3 regions of the Dactylosporangium sp. NPDC005555 genome follow, and region 2 is predicted to be linked to each of the others. Evidence: riboswitches for the same ligand, from Rfam matches in the RefSeq annotation. Region 2 holds a riboswitch; each other region holds the start of a gene.
The links. Region 2 has a riboswitch for cyclic di-AMP ahead of ABZS58_RS04190 (hypothetical protein). Riboswitches for the same ligand answer to the same signal wherever they lie in the genome.
Positions count from the first base shown of each region.

Region 1: linked by a shared signal. The riboswitch ahead of ABZS58_RS02680 (NlpC/P60 family protein) and the one ahead of ABZS58_RS04190 (hypothetical protein) in region 2 are both predicted to bind cyclic di-AMP.
Region 3: linked by a shared signal. The riboswitch ahead of ABZS58_RS29840 (hypothetical protein) and the one ahead of ABZS58_RS04190 (hypothetical protein) in region 2 are both predicted to bind cyclic di-AMP.

Region 1 covers NZ_JBEXDG010000002.1:4,520-9,372, reverse strand. The annotation lists gene ABZS58_RS02685 (LamG-like jellyroll fold domain-containing protein) at 61-738, shown strand; cyclic di-AMP (ydaO/yuaA leader) riboswitch at 846-988, shown strand; gene ABZS58_RS02680 (NlpC/P60 family protein) at 997-1,968, shown strand; gene dcd (dCTP deaminase) at 2,003-2,584, opposite strand; gene ABZS58_RS02670 (MarR family transcriptional regulator) at 2,598-3,050, opposite strand; gene ABZS58_RS02665 (pyridoxamine 5'-phosphate oxidase) at 3,117-3,623, shown strand; tRNA gene ABZS58_RS02660 (tRNA-Gly) at 3,633-3,706, shown strand; gene ABZS58_RS02655 (IS1380 family transposase) at 4,003-4,853, opposite strand, start outside.
Region 2 covers NZ_JBEXDG010000002.1:331,178-336,030, reverse strand. The annotation lists gene ABZS58_RS04200 (reverse transcriptase family protein) at 1-826, shown strand, start outside; gene ABZS58_RS04195 (glycoside hydrolase family 19 protein) at 844-1,947, opposite strand; cyclic di-AMP (ydaO/yuaA leader) riboswitch at 2,706-2,847, shown strand; gene ABZS58_RS04190 (hypothetical protein) at 2,908-3,885, shown strand; gene ABZS58_RS04185 (exopolyphosphatase) at 4,025-4,853, shown strand, end outside.
Region 3 covers NZ_JBEXDG010000030.1:76,247-81,099, forward strand. The annotation lists gene ABZS58_RS29830 (cyclase family protein) at 1-458, opposite strand, end outside; gene ABZS58_RS29835 (LysR substrate-binding domain-containing protein) at 533-1,411, shown strand; gene ABZS58_RS29840 (hypothetical protein) at 1,400-2,416, opposite strand; cyclic di-AMP (ydaO/yuaA leader) riboswitch at 2,419-2,558, opposite strand; gene ABZS58_RS29845 (HPF/RaiA family ribosome-associated protein) at 2,787-3,245, shown strand; gene ABZS58_RS29850 (condensation domain-containing protein) at 3,357-4,778, opposite strand.

The sequences.
Region 1 (4,853 bases), 330 kb from region 2:
GAGACGCCCTCCGCCCGGCCGTCCTCCGGTCGTGCCTCGGTCTCCGCCGCACCGACCGCGGTGGTCCAGCCGTCCTCGGCGGCGGCCGCCGCGCATCGGGCGACCGGCATCCGGTACTCCTTCGACAGCGGCATCATCGGTCCAGTCCTGGACGGTGCGGGCCGGCTGCCGCTGCGGGTCCGCAAGGCCGGCGGGGACCTGTCGACGGTGCCGCACAACGGCGGACTCGCGGTGCGATTTCCGCAGCCGTGTGAGCATTACGGTGCGGAGAGTTGTGCACGTGCCATCCTGCAGAGCGGCCCCGCGGAATTCCTCAATCCGGGACAGGGCGCGTTCACCTATGGCGCCAGTGTGCTCGTAGCGCCGGATGAGACTTCCAAGGGCGCCAATGTGCTGCAAAAAGGGTTCTCGGTCGGTGGCAGTCAGTTCAAGTTGCAGGTGGACGGTGCCGCGGGGCGTCCCAGTTGTGTGATTGTCGGCACTTCTGGACCTACCATTTATGTAGCCCTCGCGTCGCTGACCGTGGCCGACGGACGGTGGCACCAGATCGAGTGTTCGCGCAGTGACGCCCTGCTCACAGTGGCTGTCGACGGTCGGATCAAGGGAAGATCGCCGATCCCTTCGTCACTGTCCATAGTGAACCCGGATCCCCTCTGTATTGGTGGCAAGGGCACCAGTGCGAACAACGACCAGTTCATCGGTGCAATTGATGACGTGTTTGTCGCCGGAGTGGCCTGACTTTTCGCCCAATTCGGACAACAATCGAGGATCGACTTGCCCGTTCGGAGCGGTCGCCATAACGTGAATTCCGGTCGGATGGATGTCCGCGCCCAGCACGGGCGCGCCAGACGGCACCGCCGAGTCGAATTTTTCTTTGAACCGGGGACCCACCTGCGCCATTTGGGGTGAATCCGCGACACGTCGCGGTAGGACGACCTTCCCGTCCGAACCCGTCAGCTAACCCGGTAGGCGGCTGGAAGAAGGAGTATCTCCTCGATGCGGCCCAACCGTCTGGTTCGGCTCCTCGTCGCTACACTCGGCGGCCTGTCGCTCGCCATCGGGATCACCGGAGCCGCCAAGGCGGACCCGACCCCGGCCGAGCTCGAAGCGCAGATCGACAAGAAGTGGAATGAAGTCGAGCCCATCATCGAGCAGCACAACCAGCTCAAGGGCGAGCTGAAGGCCAACCTGGCGAAGCAGACGGCACTCAAGAACCAGATCGACCCGCTCCAGGCGCAGGTCGACTCCGCCCTGCTGCGGGTCAGCGCGTTCTCGGTCCTGCAGTACAAGACCGGCCGCGTCTCCAGCTTCAACGCGCTGATGACGACCGGCTCGCCGGACACCTTCGCCGAGCAGCTGGTCATGCTCAACATGCTGGCCAAGGACGAGGCCGCCGGCATCAAGGACGTCATGGACAGCAAGAAGGTCCTCGACGACCAGAAGAAGCCGCTCGACGACCTGATCGCCACGCAGAAGGCCGCCGAGGCCGAGATGGCGGCCAAAGAGACCACCATCAACGCCGAGATCAAGCAGCTCAACGACATGCGCACCAAGGCGTATGGGTCCGGCGGCGCGACCGGCGAGCTGCGCCCCGTCGCCTGCCCGGTCGAATACTCCGGCGGCGACGCCGCGAAGGCCGCGCAGGTCGCCTGCCAGCAGATCGGCAAGAAGTACGTGTGGGCGGCCGAGGGTCCCAGCACGTTCGACTGCTCGGGCCTCACGCTGTACGCGTGGAAGCAGGCCGGCCACACGCTGCGCCACTACACGAAGTGGCAGTACTCAGACACGAAGCGCGTCACCCGCGCCGACCTGAAGGCCGGCGACCTGGTCTTCTTCTACAGCGACCTGCACCACGTCGGCCTGTATGTCGGCGGCGGCTGGATGGTCCACGCCCCGACCAGCGGCGACGTGGTCCGCATGAAGAAGATCGACAGTGCGCCGATCGCGGGATACGGCAGAGTGGGCTAGTTTCCGGTTTCGACCAAGGGGGGCTTCGGCCCCCTTACGTCGTTGTGGGCCAGGTGCGCCAGTTCTGATAGGAGCGGCTCGCCGTCGGGCCGCGCTGGCCCTGGTACCTGCTGCCGTAGACCGCGGACCCGTAGGGATGCTCTGACGGGCTCGACAGCCGGAAGATGCACAGCTGCCCGATTTTCATCCCCGGCCAGAGCATGATCGGCAGGTTGGCCACATTGGACAGCTCGAGCGTCACGTGCCCGGAGAACCCCGGGTCGATGAACCCCGCGGTCGAGTGCGTCAGCAGCCCGAGCCGCCCGAGGCTCGACTTGCCCTCCAGCCGGCCGGCCAGCTGATCGCCGAGGCTGATCACCTCGAGCGTCGAGGCGAGCACGAACTCCCCCGGGTGCAGCACGAACGGCTGCCCGTCCTCGACCTCGACCATCGCGGTGAGATCGTCCTGCTGCGTCGCCGGGTCGATGTGGGTGTACAGGTGGTTGTTGAACACCCGGAACCAGCGGTCGAGCCGCACGTCGATGCTCGACGGCTGGACCAGGTCTTTTTCGAAGGGCTCCAGCCGGAGTTGGCCGTCGGCGAGCTCTTTTGTCAGGTCACGGTCGGAGAGCAGCACGTCTGTGACCCTATTACGCCGCCTCTTCAGTGGCCTTCGCGGTCGCCTCGTTGATCTTTCTGAGGACCTTGGTAGTGATCGCTAGCTCCTCCTCGTCGAACTCCTCCAGCGCCCCGCGCATGTGCCGCCCCAGCGGCGCGAAGAACGCCTGCGCCAGGTCCTTCGCCGACGGCTGCATCACGAGGTGTACCCGACGCCGATCCGCCAGGTCGTGCCGCCGCTCGACATGGCCGGCCCGCTCGAGCCGGTCGAGCAGCGCCGTCGTCGCCGCCGGGCTCAACCTCAGCGTCCTGGCCAGCTCCCCGGGCGTGAGCGGCGTGTCCTCCTCCGTTGCCCGCCAGATGTACGCCACCGCGTTCATATCCGTGCGGTGCAACCCGTGCGCCCGCGTGAACACCTCGACGAACCGGTCTGCCTCGAGGTTGAACTTCCTGAGGAGGTCGATCAGCGCGTCGGTGTCACCCACCGGACCATTGTCCTTCATTCGTGGAATCACACACTTTTCGTACACGTGTACGAGTAACTTGGAGGCATGGCGACGTGGGCTTCATTCTCCGCGGCCGAGCCCCTCCTGGCGACGGCCATCCGCACCCTGATCTGTCAGTACGGCCCGGGCATGGGCTACCTGGCCACCATCCGCCCCGACGGAGGACCCCGCGTCCACCCCGTGATGCCCGTCATCACCGACGAGGGCCTCTACTGCTTCATCCTCCCCTCCCCGAAGCGCCACGACCTGGACCGGGACGGCCGCTACGCGCTGCACAGCTTCCCCGCCGAAGACACCTCCGACGAGGCGTATCTCTCAGGCCACGCTGCCCCGGTCATGGATCCCCTGGTCGTGGCCTCCCTCGCCCTGCAGATGCGAGCGGCCCAACGCGTGGACTGGAAGCTCTACGCCCTCACCATCGAGGTAGCGATGATCGTCCAACGCGACTCCCCCCTCACCTCCACCAGGACCCTCTGGCGCGACCGCTTAGCCCGAGTTCCCAGAGCCCGCCGGAATGGTCCGTGCACGACGCCCGCGGATTCGGTACAGTAGGCGTCGCTCGCGGGTGTAGTTCAATGGCAGAACATCAGCTTCCCAAGCTGACAGTGAGGGTTCGATTCCCTTCACCCGCTCCACGACAAAGGCCCTGGTCAGGACATATGTCCAGCCAGGGCCTCTTGCATGTCTGGTCACTCGAAACCCACCGCGGGCCATTAGCGTGCCATTGGCTCAACTGTCAGCTGTCCTGATGCGACTCAGCCCTGATCCACCGATGAAATTTCGACGCTGTGCTGATGTCAGTTCATGATCTTGGAGTGTTGATCGGGGCGTGTGGGGGTGACCGGCCGGTTTGTCGGTGCGCTCGGTGGCTCGGTGGGTCTGGTGCTGGGGGGTGGCCGGCGTCGGCTGCGTGTGTCTGTCCTGTGGATGGTCAGGTGGGTGGGGCGTGTGCGTTGGTGAACAGGCGTAGCCAGTTGTGTTGCCAGGGCCAGTGTTGCGGCAGGTGGATGGTGAGTTCGCGGGCGTGGCGGCTGATCCGGCCGGCGATGTTGATGAGGTGTCTGCGGATGGTGGCGGCGCGGGCTGTGGCGTGGGGTCGTCCGGCGAGGGTGGCGGCGGCGCGGGTCAGGTTGTGGGCGATGGCGATGCAGGCCAGCCAGGCGTTGTTGGCGTTGAACCGGCCCGATGGTAGGTGGGCGAGGGGTCCGTCGATGAGTTCGGCGAAGACCTGTTCGATGATGGCGTGGCCGCGGTGCTGGGCTTCGGCCTGGACGAGGACGTACGGGCTGTCGGTGAACGCGGCGTGGTAACGCCAGACGGTGAAGAGCTCACCCTGATCGTCCACTGTGGATTTGTTGAGGTCCGGGACGCGGCGTGCGATGAGCCGGGCGGTGACTTCGTGGCGGGTGCCTTCGAACGCGGTGTAGGTGGTCTCGGCGATCTGCGCGCGGGAGATGAACCGCTGCTGGTCGTCGTCCCAGACCGGCTGTGGGTAACGGATTTCGGTCCAGGCGTCCTCGCCGATCGCGGCGATCGCCCGCCGCACCTTGGCGTCGATGCGGACGGTGACGGAGAACCGCACCCGGCCGCGGCGGCAGGCGGTGATCACCGTCCGGGAGTAGAACGCTGAGTCTGCACGGACCACGATCTCGCTCGGTACCGCCGTTGCGGGCGACGCCGTGGTGGTGGCCGTGGTGGTGGACTGCGCCGCCAGGACGGCCTTGGTCGTGGCGACGGCTTCGGCGACCAGGGCTGCCGCGCCGCGGGCTGAGCCGGCGTTGC
Region 2 (4,853 bases):
GATCGAGGCGCCGAAATCGCGTCTGAAGGCGATCCAGCGCCGCGTGCTGGACGAGGTGCTCGGGCCGTTGCCGGTGCACGACGCGGCGCACGGGTTCGTGCCGGGGCGGTCGGTGCACACGTTCGCCGCGCCGCACGCCGGGCAAGCGACATTGGTGCGGCTGGATCTGCGGGCATTCTTCACCAGCATCACCGCGGGGCGGATCTACGGATTGTTCCGCACTGCCGGTTATCCGGAGCCGGTCGCGCACGCGTTGACCGCGCTGTGCACCACGCGGACCCCGCATGCGGTTTCGGGGCGGATCGAGCACCGGACCCCGCACCTGCCGCAGGGCGCGCCGACGTCGCCGGCCCTCGCGAATCTGGTGGCGTTCCGGCTGGACCGCCGGCTTTCGGGGCTCGCCGCCCGGTTCGGCGCCGGCTACTGCCGCTACGCCGATGACCTGGCGTTTTCGGGGTCCTTGTCGAACCCTGGCCGTCTTGTCGCCGCTGTCGTTGCGGTCGCATCGGAGGAAGGTTTCCGGGTCAATCCGGCGAAGACGCGCATCCGGGGGCGCGGCGCCCAGCAACGGCTGGCCGGTCTGGTCGTCAATTCGCGCCCGGCGATCCCTCGCGCCGATTACGACCGACTGCGGGCCGTGCTGCATTCCGCCGCCCGCGATGGTCTGGAGGCCGCCAACCGGGACGGGCATCCGGACTTCGCCGCGCATCTCGCGGGTCTGGTCGCCTGGGCCTCACACGGCCATCCTGCGCGGGCCGCTCGTCTGGGGCGCATGCTGCGTTCCGCGAAAGAGAAGGGCGCCCCACTCCCCGGGGCGCCCTTCTAGCCTTTTCTTTTTCTTTGTCAGCAGCTCAGGTTGCCCGCTCCGACGCCCACGCCCAGGATTCCGACGAACCGCTGGTACGCCGCCACCCGGCTCTGCACCTGCGCCGGGTTTCGCCCGCCGCACTCGAGGCTGCCGTTGATGCTGCGGATCGTCTCGCCGAAGCCGGCCCCGTTGACCATCGCGTTGTGCGGCGTCATCGTGCCCGGGCCGGTCTGGGTGTTCCAGTACCAGAGCGCGGTCTTCATCGCCACGGCCGGGTCGGTCTGCACCAGGTTCGGGTTGCGCAGCAGGTCGATCCCGAGCGCGTCACCGGCGGCCTTGTAGTTGAAGTTCCAGCTGAGCTGGATCGGCCCGCGGCCGTAGTACGCGGCCTGCCCGGCGGGGCACCCGTACGACTGGCTCGTGTCGCAGTAGTGCGGGTAGTTCGCGGTGTTCTGCTCCACGATGTGCACCAGTCCACCGGTCTCGTGGTTCGCGTTCGCGAGGAACGCCGCCGCCTCCTGCTTGCGCTGCGCGTCCGAGCCCGTCCTGGCGAACGCGGGGTAGGCGTTCAGCGCCGCGACCAGGCCGTTGTACGTGTAGAACGGGTTCCTGCTCGGGAACATCTGGTTGAACTGGGCCTCGCTGACGACAAAGGCTCCGTTCGACGGGGGTGGCGTCGTGGTGCCTCCCCCTCCGCCGCCGTTGCAGGTGTACGGGTCCCAGTACCAGGTGCTGATCGTGGGGCTGTACCCCGGGTTGTCGTGCTCGGCGATGTAGTAGCCGCCGTCCGTGAACTTGACGATGTCCCCGGTGACGTAGTTGCGCCCCTGCTGCCACGCCGGGAAGCTGCACCCGCCCGCGGAGCCGGTCTGCGTCGGCGGCTGCGGCGTGCTCCCGCCGCACGTTCCCTGGTCCTGCCACACCCCGGTGCTCCCGGGCGGCGCTTCGTTCTGCGTCCACCACTTGGCGAGGAAGTTGCGCCCGTTCCGCGACACCGTCGCGCCCCCGGTGTAAACCGACGACGCCTGCCACGCGGGCGCGCAGGAGGCAGCCGACGCCGGCAGCATGTTGAAGACGGCCACGACACCACCGACGACGGCGGTTGCGGCCAGCCCTGCCAGCAGACGCACTCTGGACACCAGATCACTTCCGTTCAGCTCGACTCCGTCCATATGACCAGCCCAAGACCCTCAACAGTACAAACAACATCAATTAATGAACAATCTTTACGGTTTCGCTAAGCCGCGCCGCGCCTCTCCGCGGCGAGCCGCGGGGCGGGGGATTCCCACCCCGCACCCCCAAATGCGCCGCGCGGCGGCGCACTGCCTGCGCGAGCGCGGCAGCTTCCGCGCTCCATCCCGGTGGCTCAGGCCGCATCCCCCGAACCCGAACCGAGTCTGACGTAAAGGAAATTACGACCCGGCGCGCGATGCGTCAGGCCGCTCACCTACTCCGTCACCGCCACCATCACCCCGCCCTGATGCGCGCCGCACGCCTCGATGACGTCCGGCTGGCAGGACCCGTCCGTCCGATTCCGACCCATGACGCATCCGCAGCGACGAGCAGCCGACGCGGTTTGTTCGGCCGGAAGGACGGGCCGCACGCCGTCGGGAGGGCCTCGTCTGAGCAGGTCGGGAACCCCGAAGGCAGTCACGCTGAGCGATCATCGGGTGGCGTAGAACAACCGGGAGGGCATGATTGTTGCAAGGTTGCGAAAACCGTTGAGTGATTTGCGTCACGTGGATTTCTTTTGGCAGGCTTAGGCGACCTGCTGGGATGGCACCGTTTCGAGAGGTGCGTCACAGCGGCGCACAATCGGTGCGCTGCGCGGGCGAATCGCCCTGAGTAGGCTGGCCGTCGGTCTCGTCCGACAAGGTGCCGCCCCCCGCGGCGCCGGGCGCGGCTGCCGCCTAATCGCCGGGTGACCCGGCGAATCGGGGACCCAACCGTAACTGGGGTGAATCCGCGGGCAACCGCGGTAGGGATCGTTCCGTCCCGAACCCGTCAGCTAACCCGGTCGGCGGCCGACGGAAGGAACAACGAGCCAGATGTCATCACGACATCCCGGACGGCGGATCTTCGCCGCTCTGATGACGGCAATGACGGCAGTCACGGCCGCCGTCGTTTACGCCGCCGCGCCCGCTGGGGCCGAGCCGGGCGACGACACGGGCGACGAAGGGTCCAACGCGACGCTCGCCCAGGTCCTCGACGAGAGCACCCGCGCGTGGATCGAGGCGAAGGACAAGTTCGACGCTTCGGTGAAGAGCCAGGCCGATCTCACCGCCAAGCTCGCCGTCACGGAGAAGGATCTGGCGAGGGTCACCGAGCAGGTGGCCGCCATCGCCGTAGCGGCGTATCAGACAGGGCCGCTCAGCACGTTCGTGGCGCTGATGGACTCCGGCAGCCCGACCGGGTTCGCGGAGCGGGCCGGGTCGATCGACGAGATCGCGCGGCACAACGACAACCTGCTGCGCGACCTCAACCAGCTGAAGAAGGACCAGGCGACGCAGAAGGCCGCCCTGGAGGGAGAGGTCAAGCTCCAGCAGGAGCAGGTGGCCGTGATGGCCGCGAAGAAGAAGGAAGCCGAGAAGGGTCTGTCCCAGGCGGGCGGCCCGAGCAACGGCTTCGTCTCCGCGAACCTGCCCCTCGCCGCCCCCTCGCCGCGCAACTCCAGCGGTGGCTGGTCGGCCGAGAGCTGCAAGCAGAACGATCCCACGACCACCGGCTGCATCACGATGCGAACGTTGCACGCGATGCAGCAGGCGCAGGGTGCGGGCTTCAAGCGGTTCGTCTCCTGTTACCGGCCGAGTGGTCCGTACGAGCACCCCAAGGGCCGGGCGTGTGACTTCTCGGTGCAGGCGAAGTCCGGCTTCGGCGGGGTCGCGGCCGGGGAGGACAAGGTCTACGGGGCCAACCTGGCGACCTACTTCGTGAAGAACGCGGACCGGTTGGGCGTCATGTACGTCATCTGGTTCAAACAGGTGTGGACACCCGCGGTCGGCTGGCACCACTACAGCGGCGTCGGCGGGGACCCCTCCAGCGACCACACGAACCACGTGCACCTGTCCATGCTGTAGGCAAGGACGACGTGCCACCTGTGCTCAGCGAGAAGCACCTGTCCATCCTGTAGCTCTCACGTCTGCGGCCGGCCGGCCGATAGGGCAACTGTCGACCGGCCGACGCAGGGTGAGGGGAAACGACGTGAAGCACCGACTCGTGACGCGTAGCGACTTCGACGGTCTGGTGTGCGCCGTCCTGTTGCGTCACCTGGACCTCATCGGCGACATCACGTTCGTGCACCCGAAGGACGTCCAGGACGGCACGGCCGAGATCGGGCCCAACGACATCCTGACGAACCTGCCCTACGCGCCGGGAGCCCATCTCGTCTTCGACCATCACCACTCGGAGACGCTGCGCAACCCGGGCGAGAAGAGCAACTACATCATCGACGCCGGGGCGCCGTCCGCGGCCCGCGTCATCTACGACCACTTCGGCGGCGCGCCGCGCTTCCCGCACGTGTCGGACGAGCTGATGGAAGCGGTCGACAAGGCCGATTCCGCGCAGTACGACATCACGGACATCCTGCAGCCGGTCGGCTGGACGCTGCTGAACTTCCTCATGGACAGCCGCACCGGGCTGGGCCGGTTCCGGCAGTTCAGGATCTCCAACTACCAGCTGATGATGCAGCTCATCGACGCGTGCATCGATCATCAGGACGTCGAGGAGATTCTCGCGCTGCCGGACGTGGCCGAGCGCGCCGAGCTGTTCCGCGAGCAGCAGGAGCTCTTCGTGGACCAGTTGCGGCGGGTGAGCCACGTCGAGGGGGACGTCGTCGTCGTGGATCTCCGGGACGAGGAAGTGATCTACGCCGGGAACCGGTTCATGGTGTACGCCATGTTCCCCGAGGCCCGGGTCTCCATCCACGTGATCTGGGGCAGGCAGAAGCTCAACACGGTGTTCGCGGTGGGCAGGTCGATCCTCGACCGAACGTCTCCGACCGACATCGGCTCGGTGATGCTGCAGTACGGCGGTGGCGGGCACCTCG
Region 3 (4,853 bases), on a different contig from region 2:
ACCAGCGCGGGCCGCCGCGCCACCAGCCACTCGACGGCGTCGCGGGTCAGGAACGGCGCGGCCGGGTCACCGTACGCCGGTGTGCCGAAGTGCCTCGACCAGCCCGTGCACACGAGGACGGCGCGATCGGTGACGTCCGTGGCGGCCTTCTGGAGCAGCGCCGCGTCGATCGCACGCTCACCCGTGGCGTCGACGAGGACGCCGGGCAGGTCCGCGACCCGTTCGAGCGGGACGTCGGTGAGGTCGCCGCGGCCCTCGAACCGGTGCGCGGGTGTGTCGAGGTATGTGCCGGTGTTGGCGATCAGGTCGATGCGGCCGATCTGGAAGTCGGTGCCGGGCGCATACCTGCCGCGGGCGTCCTCCCGGGACAGGTAGTCGCTGATCACGGGGCCGGGCATGCCCGGATAGGTGACCAGCCCGGCGTGGATGGGGTGGCTCAGCTCGATGAAACGACTCACGCCTCGCATCGTGGCAGACAGCGCAGCTAACGTGTGAACGAGATTTCCTACAGTTGGACTGAAGCGGGACTGCATTGAACCTCGATCCGCGCCGTCTCGCGGTGCTCGCCGCGATCGCCCGGCGCGGGACCCTCGCCGGCGCCGCGGCCGCGCTGCACGTCACCCCGTCGGCGGTGTCGCAGCAGCTCGCGCAGCTGGAACACACCGTCGGCCGCCCCTTGGTGGACCGGTCCGGGCGCCGCGCGGTGCTGACCGCGGCCGGGCGGGTCCTCGCCGCCCGCGCCGAGGCGATCGGGCGTGAGCTCGCCGAGGCGGAGCGGGAGCTGGCCGCCATGTCCGGCCGCGCCGCCGGCCTGGTCCGGGTCGGGGCGTTCGCGACCGTGATCCGGCACATGCTGATCCCGGCCCTGGCCACGCTCGCCCGCGACCATCCGGACGTGACCTGCTCGATCACCGAGCTCGACGGCCCGCCCGCGCTGCGCGAACTGCGCCTCGGCGGCCTCGACGTGACGATCACCGAGCGGGACGCCACGCTGGGCCTGGAGTCGCGGCGGCAGGTCAGCGCCGTGCCGCTCGGCGAGGACCCGTACCGGGTCGTGGTGCCCGCAGGCTGGCCGCCCGTGCACTCGTACAGCGACCTCGCGGACCGGCCGTGGGTCGCCGGGCCGCCGTCCTCGACGACCGGACAGATCCTGGACCGGCTCGGCCGCGAGCGTGGCTTCACCCCGCGGCGGGTGCACGCGTGCGTCGACTATCCGGTCGTCCTCGCGCTCGTCGCGGCGGGTCAGGGCGCCACGATCGCGCCGGACCTGGCGCTGCGGGACGTGTCCTCGTTGAACCTGCGGGTGACCGATCTCCCGGTCGCCGGTGCGCGCCGGCTGGACGCGCTGGTCACCGCCGGCAGAGCGGCCCTGCCGGCGGTGTCGGCGCTGCTGTCGGTGTTAGTAGATTGACATGTGCACGTGGTTGGTGTGGTCGCTGCTCGGGTCGCCCTGACCGCTGCCGTACGAGTGCCAGCCGCCCGCCGGCGTCCAGATCTGCTTGAACCAGATCACGTACATGACGCCGAGCGCCTGGGCGTTCTTCACCAGCCAGGCGGCGAGCTGCGTGCCGTACTCCTTCGACGCGCCGGTCGCCACGCCGCCGAAGTCCTTCGCGTCGGCGGCGAAGTCACAGGCCCGGCCCTTGGGGTGCTCATACGGCTCGCCCGGCGGCCGCCAGCACGACACGAAGTGGCCGAAGCCCGCCTTCTGCACCTGCTGCAGGGCGTGCAGCGTCCGCGGGGTCAGGCAGCCCTTCGTCGTCGGGTCGGCGGTGCCGCACGACTCGGCCGGCCAGGAACCGTCGGCCCGCCGGGGTGCGGGCTCAGCGGCCTTGCCGGTGGTGTTGCCGCTCCACGTGGTGGACGCGTCGACGGCGTTCTTCGACTGGGCGAGGGCCTCCTCGAGCTCGGCCTTCTGCTTCGTCATCACCGCCATGCTGGCCTGCTGCTTGGCGACCTCGGCGTCGATGGTCGCCTTCGTCCTCGTCAGCTCCTCGCGGGCCTTCGTCACCTGCTTGAGCTGTTCGGCGTTGCCGCGCGCGATGACCTCCAGGGTGCTCACGCGGTCGGCGAACACTCCGGGTGTGCCGCTGTCCAGCAGCGTGGCCGCGCTGCGCAGGCCGCCGCCGTTCTGGTAGGCGGCGATCGACATCGACTGGGTGTCGTCGCGGAGCTCGGCGTACCGCGGCTCCAGCTCGTCCTGCTGCCGCTTCAGGGTCGTCTGTCGTGCGAGCGACGCCGTCAGGACGTTCTGCGCGTCGATGTACGCGCGGTTGGTCTCGTCGAGCTTCTTGATGAGCGCAGGGTCGCCACCCTCACTGGCGTACGCCTGTGAGGCCGTGCCGAGCACCACGGCCGGGGTCAGGAGGATCGCGAGCGCCGTCAGGGCGGCGACGATCCACGGAGGTCTGGACATACTGTTCCCTCCATCGGCCGCCTACCGGGTGAGCTGACGGATTCGGGACGGAACAGTCGCCCCTACCGCTCCGATTCGAGCGGATTCACCCCAAGAAACGTGGTTCCCCGGCCCGCTGGGCACGGCTCGCCGCCGGCCCTCGCCGGCGCGGTCAGCACCTACGAACGGGGCCGCCGCCGACCCTAACCACCTGCGCATTCATCCTTTTCACGGACCTTCGGTAACGGCCCGGTGGCGGTCCGCTCGGGGGCTCTGCGGGTGGCTCGAGGAGGTGGTAGGCTAGCCTCCTAGGAAGGTTTGGGGGACATGAACAGGGTCATTGCGGGGTAAGCGGTGATGGTCAAGGCAAGCAACGGAAGGGGTCTCGGACATGTCGAGAAGTGCTACGAGCACACCGGCCACAGTCGAGGACTGCCTGCGCGTCGGCGCCGGCTTCTCCCAGGGGGACAGGGTCTGGATCGCCGAGCAGTTCGCCACGCTCGACAGTCACCTGGCCGGGTTTCCTGTCGACTCCACCGAGTTCGAGGTGTCGGTGAAGGACCGGTCCGCCCGTGGGCAGAAGGTGACCCTGGAGTGCTGGATCGCCGGCCACCAGAAGATCGTCGCGACATCGTCGGAGGAGGACCTGCACGCCGCGATCAACGAGGTCCGCGACGACCTCCGCCGCCTGCTGAGCGACGCGAAGACCCGCCAGGAGCCGCGGCACAACCGTCGCCTCCGCGAGACCACCATCAACGACGTCATCTCGCCCGAGCTGACCCCGGCCCTGGACGCGGCCTCCGTCGGCGCCGACGCCGTCGTCCCGGATCGGCAGGAGCGGAGCGTCTGACGCACGGTTCGATCGCGGGGCGCGGACGTTGGTCCGTGCCCCGCGGTGTTCCATCGTTCGGTGCCGTGTTCGGTGCCGTGTATCGGTGGCTTTGTTCGGTGGCGCCGGCTGTCAGGCGGTGGCTTCGCGGTAGAGGAGCCTTGTGGTGGCGTGTTCATCGAGGGTGGCTCTGACGATGAGACGTTCGAGGCCGGCCAGGAAGCCGAGGGGGCCGCGTTCGCCGAGGAAGCCGTGTTCCGCGCACAGCATCAGTTCCGCGGTGTCGCCGAGGTCGGTGAGGAACATGAAGAAGTTCGCGCCCTTCGGCGTGCGGTCGATGACGGGGGCGCGCAGCTTCGTCGCCGGGAGTGCCGCGTGGATCGCCTCGGGGAGGTCCGACGGGAGCGCGGGCGGGGACTGGTCCTGGGCGGAGAAGCGGGTGTCGTTGAAGAAGCAGTAGCCGTCGGGCGTGATCCCCCGATCGGCGGCGACGTCGGCGAACAGGGCTTCGAGCTTGCCCGGGTCGTATTCGCAGTGGGCGTATGCCAGGAGTGCGGCGTCCGAAGCGCGGTGCAGCAGCTCGCCGACGGTCTCCTCGGCACTTCCCGCAGGGCGGGCGTCGCGTTGCTCGGGGTGGATGTCGAAGGCGAGTCTGAAGAGGGCGTTCTGGTTGAAGGCGCCGACCAGAGCCCGGCTCGCCGGGCGGAAGCGGGTCGCCACGATCATGCGCAGGAGGGCATCGGTCCCGCCGGTGTATGCGGCCAGCTGCAGCGTGATCCCCGCCAGAAGGACCGTCGCCGGCGGGACGCCGAAGCGGGCGGCCAGGCTGTTGGTCGCCAGGGCCAGGGCGGGGGACTGGATCTGGCCCCAGTCGAGGTTGGGCGGGCGGCCGTCGCGGATGCTCTCGATCATGCGGGTGGGGACGCCGGTGAGGTGCTTCGACCAGTAGCTGAGCGCTTTCGCCTCGCGGCGCAGGCCGACGGGGGAGGTCTCGTAGTCGACGCGTTGCAGCGGCTGCTGGCCCGGGTCGACGACGACCGGCGGGTCCTGGAGCAGGTTGAGCAGGTCGCCGCGGACGATCGCGAGGCTCGTGCCGTCGACGGCCATGTGGCTGGCGGCGAGCAGCACGGCGACCGGCTCGTCGTCGCGGACCAGCACCGCGGCCCGCAGCGGCAGGTCGGCGCCGATGTCGAACCATGGTCTGCGCAGCTGCTCGCCGAGGTCGGCGGCGGCCTCGTCGGTGCCATGGTCGCCGATGTCGTGGACCCGCAGCGGGATGTCGCCCTCGCCGACGACCCGTTGCCGCGGCCCTTCGGGGGTGTCGACGTAGAGGGTGTGCAGGGAGTCGTGCCGTTCGACGAGGTGGCGCAGGGCCTCGGCGACGTCGCCGAGGCCGCGGCCGGTGGGGACGGGGCACTGGACGAGGAGGTTGAGGGTCGAGTCGTCCGGTGGCAGCCAGCGGAACACGTCCCAGATCGCGGCCTGCGCCCAGATGAGCGGGCCTTCGGCGGCGCGGCCGGAGCTGAAGTGCACGGTGGTGGGAGGTAAGGGCATCGAGTCACCTTCTGCCGGAACTGGGTCAGGGTGAGCGCCTAGAAGCTACGACCGTCGTTGAACTTTTTCAATCGT